Regions from separate parts of the Paenibacillus sp. FSL H8-0332 genome, predicted to be linked through region 1. Evidence: predicted binding sites of a transcription regulator. Region 1 holds the regulator's gene; the other holds the start of a gene.
What was found. The regulator CtsR, encoded in region 1, represses protease genes until heat stress. The targets are predictions, from matches to a motif close to ATGGTCAATAAAGGTCAAACA.

Region 1 (3,417 bases):
AGATTTCGGTAAGTACAGAAAAGTTGCACACATGTGGATACAATTTCAGGAACGAATCTATCCCCGGAGGATGGGGGTATAACGCATAATTCAAGGGATGAGTCAAGAAAAAACATAAGTAATACACCGATTTTGTGGATAAAAAGTGAATAATGTGGATAGATAATTGCTATTCGTGGATAACTCGTTTTTGCCGGAAGAAACTCTTTCCGGTTTTTTATTTTTTAGTACAAAGGCTGTGGATAACTTGTGTATTAAAGCCGATTCGGGGCGCCTCGTTAGCATCCGGACGATTTGCTTGTTATACTCTCTAATAAGCAATAATTGTCGCGATTTCTATGAAATATTAACGGGGTGAGCAGAATGGAAATTAGGAAATTACGGAACGAAGAATTTGAGGACAGCTTGAGCTTGTCCGAATATGCTTTTCAGTACAAGGTGTCCGGGGAAGACCGGGTACGCGCCAGGGAGAAATTTAAGCCGGACCAGATATGGGGGCTTTTTGAAGGAGATGGAATAGGCGCACAACTGACGCTTCTTCCGCTACAGGCATGTATCCAGGGCAGACCCGTTTCCATGGGGGGAATTGCCGGTGTCGCGACTTGGCCGGAGAACCGCCGGCAGGGGTATGTAGCCCATCTGCTGACCCATGCGCTGAAGACAATGAATGAGAACGGTCAAACGTTGTCCTTTTTGCATCCGTTCCTGATTCCTTTTTACCGTAAATTTGGCTGGGAGATCTACTGTGAATATAAGAAGTACACCATTCCTGTAGGGAAGTTCCCGAATAAGACGGAGATCCAAGGGACTGTGAAGCGCGGGACACCTGATATTGCAGTATTTCAGCAGTTGTACAATACATTTGCCATGCGGTATAACGGCACGCTCCTGCGCACTGAGCAATGGTGGAAAGAAAGAGTGCTCGATGAGGATACGCACAGAGGTGTGTTTTATTCGGAGCAGGGTGAACCGGAAGGATATGTGCTGTATAAAATAGTGAACCAAGAGCTGATCATTGATGAATTTATCTATGTGAATGAGCTGGCCCGCCAGGGCTTGTGGACCTTTCTTGCCAACCATGACTCCATGATTACAGCCGCACAGCTGAAGCTGGTGCCTGCTGATGACATACTTCCCTTCCTTCTCCCCGATCCGCGGATTGCGCAGGAGAATTATCCATACTTCATGGCACGTATTGTCAATGCTAAGGCTTTTGTGGAGAATATGACCTTCAATGTGCCGAAGGGTGACCGTGAACGGCTGCTTTATATTGAAGATAAGCATGCTTCCTGGAACAACGGGTTGTGGCGGTGGAATGTGTCGGAGCAGGGGGAAGCAACGTTTACCCAGATTCAGGGCGAGCGGTCAGAGGCTGACCTTGAATGCAGTATCGGTACGCTTACTGTGCTGCTGATGGGATATAAACGTCCGCATCAGGCAGCCAGGTACGGACAATTATCGGGGACTGCTGAGGCGACAGCTTGGCTTGAAGCGCTGATTCCGCAGGCCGAGACGGCATTATTCGATTTTTTCTGACAGAGAACGGCTCTTCCCCTTCCCTTGGAAGCGGAGGAGCTTTCCTATACATAACGTCTCAATTCAGTGATCTGTAAAGGGAACTGGAATACAATGCAGCCAATAAGTAAAAAATAAGAGTAACCCCTTGGAATTCAGTGAGAATATGTTATAATATGAAAAAGTCAAAGAAAGTCAAAGTCAACGCGGCCCCGAGCTCATCGTTCTCAGGAATGTAACATTTAGAGAAAAGCGCAGTGCATAGGCGATCACAGCCGATTCTTAATGCATTGCCCGGGTTAAATTCTTAAGAGCATGTCTGGACGGCAGGCGTTGGCGCAGTACAGATTTACCCAATGCTTACACACTGGAGGATGAGTGATGCGTAATATCTCCGATATTATTGAACAATATCTGAAAGGTATTTTGCATGAAAGTCCCGAAGGTACGGTGGAAATTCAGCGCAATGATCTGGCGGACCAGTTCTCCTGTGTCCCGTCTCAGATCAATTACGTCATTAGTACACGGTTCACATTGGAAAAGGGTTATGTCGTGGAGAGCAAACGCGGCGGTGGCGGATATATCCGGATTCAGCGCTATGAGCTGCCTCAGAATGTGGCCTTGTATGCACATCTGAACTCCACAATAGGGAATGATATTGATCAGAATTGTGCCGAAGGGCTGATTTATCAGCTGGAGGAGGCCCGTTTCCTCTCCAAACGTGAAGCGTGTCTGATGCGGTCCGCGGTTTCCCGGGAATGCCTGACGGTTAATCTGCCGTACCGGGATGAGATTCGTGCCAAGCTTATGAAGGCTATGTTAATCTCTTTATTAGGCAAATAATTTGTCAAATGGTAGGAGGGACACCGCTCATGCTATGCCAGGAATGCGGCGTCAAACCGGCTACACTCCACTTCACGAAGATTGTGAACGGAGAGAAGACGGAGTTTCATATCTGCGAAAGCTGTGCGCGGGAGAAGGGTGAACTGATTCCCGGGACTGCGGGAGGCTTCTCTATCCACAGCTTGCTTTCCGGTCTCCTTGATCTGGAAGGCTCGGGCAAGGGCAAAACAGCAGCGCAAAATGTGCAGGGTCTGCAGTGTGAAAACTGCGGCATGACCTATTCACAGTTCAGCAAGCTTGGACGGTTTGGCTGCAGCTCTTGCTATAAGTATTTCGATAGTACGCTCGACCCGCTTTTCAGACGGGTGCATGGCAGTACGGCACATGTCGGCAAGCTTCCCAAGCGTGCAGGTGCACAGATCATGTGCAAACGCCAGATTGATGAGCTGAAGCAGGAATTGCAGCAGAGTATTGTGCAGGAGGAGTTCGAGACCGCAGCTGAGCTGAGGGACAGAATCCGCAAGCTTGAAAAAGAAATGCCACAAGAGTAAAGTCTTTGATATATAGGGGGGATTGGACATGTCAAGTCTCCGGTTTACCGAACAAGCACTTAGTGACTGGATGCGCTGCGGTGGCAGTCATTCTGAGATTGTAATCAGCAGCCGTATGCGAATCGCACGTAATCTGGAGCATCTGCCCTTCCCGCTGCTTGCCTCAAGAGAGCAGTCCGAAGAGGTGCTGGACCTGCTTGCCCCCGTTTTTCAGGGTGAAGCCTCTGCAGATTTCGGCAACTTTGAGCTGCTGAGACTGGATGAGCTGGATGAGCTGGATAAAAAGGTACTGGTCGAGAAGCATCTCATCAGTCCTAATCTGGCGGATGATTCCAAAGGCGGAGCAGTCATTCTTAATGAGGACGAGTCGGTCAGCATTATGATCAATGAGGAGGATCATCTCCGCATTCAGTGTCTGTTCCCCGGATTGCAGGTCAGAGAAGCCTGGGTAAGGGCAACTGCCATCGACGATATTTTTGAGGCTGCTGTGAATTATGCCTTTGATGAC
Region 2 (3,417 bases), 940 kb from region 1:
TATTCAGCCTGCCCTGCCGTTACCACTTCACCCGGTTGTTCATAAGCTATAGGAGGCAAGCAGCTTATAACGGGGAGGGAAGGTTATGGTCTATGCCTATACGGCTATCGGAGATTCACTCACAACCGGCTTCGGGGCGCTGCCCGGGAATGGTTTTGTCCCCATCTACCGCCGGATGGCGGAAGTGAGGCTGGGCACGCCGGTGGTGCCGGCGAATCTTGGCGTTAACGGTCTGACTACCGGGGGACTGAAGCAGCGGCTGAGGACCTCTAATGTCTACCGGGCAGCAGTGAAGGATGCGCAGATCATTACGATGTCCATTGGCGGCAATGACTTGATTAAGGCAGCCCGGGCAGCGGGGCCCAGGCCCGGTGAATTCCAGGGCTTGCTGCAGCAGGCGCTCCGGGATTGCAAGCGCAATTACAGCGACATCATGGGCACCCTTACACAGCTCAAAGCAGGTACACGCAGCCCCTATATCATCCGGTTGGTAGGCCTCTACAATCCATACCCTCAGGTGGACGAAGCAACAGAATGGGTACGGCAATTTAACCGCTATGCGTCAGGCTACAACAGTAATAACGTAGGTTTTGCTTCGATATATCATGAATTTGCCGGTAATGAGCGGGGGCTGCTGTTCCTGGACCATATTCACCCGAACGGGAGAGGCTACCGCGTAATCGCAGGCAAGCTGGATGCCCTGGGGTACGGGGGCTTGAGGTAGCTCATGTATAGGCATAACAAAAAGGCTGCAACGGGACCTGACCGGTCTGTTGCAGCCTTTTTGTGTATTCATTGGAGCGGGTACTTATACGCCTGTTGGCAGGGTCTTCTCAATTACCTTGTCCACGATGCCGTATTCAGCAGCGTCTGCCGCGCTCATGAAGTAATCGCGGTCGGTATCCTTCTCGATCTTCTCAATCGGCTGGCCCGTACGTTCGGACAGAATACGATTCAGCTTCTCACGCAGCTTGATGATGCGGCGGGCACGGATTTCGATATCCGAAGCCTGGCCCTGAGCACCGCCGAGTGGCTGGTGAATCATGATTTCGCTGTTCGGGAGGGCGAAGCGCTTGCCCTTGGCGCCGGCGTTCAGCAGGAACGCTCCCATGGAAGCGGCCATACCTACACAGATGGTGGAGACATCCGGCTTAATGTACTGCATTGTATCAAATATAGCCATACCCGCTGTGATGGAACCGCCGGGGCTGTTCACATACAGGTGAATATCCTTATCCGGGTCCTCGGCAGCCAGGAAGAGCATTTGTGCGATGATGGAATTGGCTACCACGTCATTAACCTCCGTTCCAAGGAAAATGATGCGGTCCTTCAGCAGGCGGGAATAGATGTCATAAGCGCGCTCACCGCGGTTGCTCTGTTCTACTACCATAGGAATATAACTCACGTGGAAAACCTCCTTGAAATTGGTGCTTCGAATGTGTTCATTTTTACTGTTACCGTATTAACCACATGATAAACAAATTCAAACAAAAAGTCAAAGAAAGTCAAACTTACTTTCAAAAAAAAGAGCCCTTAAGTGGGCTCATTGGTTAAATATAATATAATCGTTACTAAATTATGTACAAACTTGAAAATAATGGCGCGCCCGCCAAGAATCGAACTTGGATCTCAGGCTTCGGAGGCCTACGTCATATCCATTGGACCACGGGCGCAACAGAAATTATTATAATACACATCCCGGATAAAAGCAATGTGTATTAAGCATCCAGCAGGAAATAGTTTTTCTCTATTTCATAAAGATAGGTGAAAGACATGGAGAAGAGCGCCTCCAGCCTGTAGATCGCCGGACAAGCCCATGTATAAGATGAAAGCGGGCTGAGAATTATAGTCTCGGAACACTTGCACTCGGCGTCAGTTTTGGGTAGAATAAGGGTGGGACTTAAAAAGTTAACCCGGGACATTTTGAGACCATGAACAAGGGATAAGAGAAAGACGAAGTTGCAGGAGTGAAAGCATGCGTAATCTATTGGAAATCCAAAAGCAGCTTCTGCCTGATCTCATGGAAACCCTTAAGAGACGGTATACGATTCTACATCAGATCATGCTGTCCGATATTATTGGGCGCAGAACGTTAGCCGCATCGCTTGATATGACCGAGCGGGTGCTGCGTGCCGAGACGGATCTTCTGAAATCGCAGGGGCTCATTGAGATCGAGAGCGTCGGTATGCGCATTAGCGATGCCGGTCGCGGACTGCTTGACCTGCTGGAGCCGGTCGCCAAGAGCCTATTCGGCCTGGATGATCTGGAAGAGAAAATTCGTACTACGTACGGTCTCACCAAAGTAATTGTGGTACCTGGCGATTGCGAGACATCGCCGTTCACCAAGCGTGAACTGGGGCGTGCAGGCTCCAAGGCACTGCTCAGCGTACTGCGCAGTGACGACACGATTGCCGTCACCGGCGGATCAACCCTGGCCGAGATGGCCGATCAGTTGAGCCCGCCACTCCCCCTTTCCTATAAGAACGCCTGGGTCGTTCCGGCGCGTGGAGGACTGGGAGAGAGCATGGAGATACAGGCCAACACCATTGCTTCAACCATAGCCAAGCGGATTGGCGCCAATTACCGTCTGCTGCATGTGCCCGATCTGCTTAGCGGAGACGCTTATCAGTCGCTTGCGCAGGACTCCAATATTGGAGAGATTGTACAAATTATCCGCAGATCGCGTATTATTGTACATGGAATAGGTGATGCCATTGAAATGACCCACCGCCGCAAGCTGGACTCCGGGACGATCTCAGAGATTCAGGGCGAGGGCGCTGTAGCCGAATCCTTCGGATACTATTTCAATGAGGACGGCGAAGTGGTTCACACTATGCTGACCATGGGGCTGCGCCTGGAAGACATTATCCGTACAGAAGTCGTTATCGGTATTGCCGGAGGTAAACGCAAGGCGAAGGCCATTCATGCGATGCTGCGGTTCGGGCAAGAGGATATTCTCGTCATCGACGAGGCGGCTGCTGTCGAAATCGGTAAGGAAATCGACACACAGTTGCAAAAGGTCCTATAGATTCCATTAAATGGGGCGCGCGCAAAGGGTTTATGCATTATACTTAACATTGTTGTCTTGACGAGCCTTACGGCCTGTCTTGAATAAATAAAACGAAATCTAGGAGGAACTATTCAATGAGTGTAAAAGTTGGTATTAACGGTTTTGGACGTATTGGACGCCTTGCATTCCGCCGTATTCAAAATGTAGAAGGTATCGAAGTGGTAGCAATCAATGACTTGACTGACGCTAAGATGCTTGCTCATTTGCTTAAATATGATACAACTCAAGGTAAATTCCAAGGCGATGTTGAAGTGCATGACGGCTTCTTCAAAGTTAACGGTAAAGATGTTAAGGTTCTGGCGAACCGCAACCCTGAAGAACTTCCTTGGGGCGAGCTTGGCGTTGAT

Region 2: the regulator CtsR is predicted to act here: its motif matches at 1,492-1,512, upstream of clpP (ATP-dependent Clp endopeptidase proteolytic subunit ClpP).

Annotation. Positions count from the first base shown of each region.
Region 1 is NZ_CP150145.1:6,405,515-6,408,931, reverse strand. Features, by position in the region: gene NST43_RS27935 (GNAT family N-acetyltransferase) at 364-1,536, shown strand; gene NST43_RS27930 (CtsR family transcriptional regulator) at 1,897-2,358, shown strand; gene NST43_RS27925 (UvrB/UvrC motif-containing protein) at 2,388-2,909, shown strand; gene NST43_RS27920 (protein arginine kinase) at 2,938-3,417, shown strand, end outside.
Region 2 is NZ_CP150145.1:7,343,329-7,346,745, forward strand. Features, by position in the region: gene NST43_RS32240 (GDSL-type esterase/lipase family protein) at 86-724, shown strand; gene clpP (ATP-dependent Clp endopeptidase proteolytic subunit ClpP) at 809-1,405, opposite strand; tRNA gene NST43_RS32250 (tRNA-Arg) at 1,599-1,673, opposite strand; gene NST43_RS32255 (sugar-binding domain-containing protein) at 1,976-3,028, shown strand; gene gap (type I glyceraldehyde-3-phosphate dehydrogenase) at 3,145-3,417, shown strand, end outside.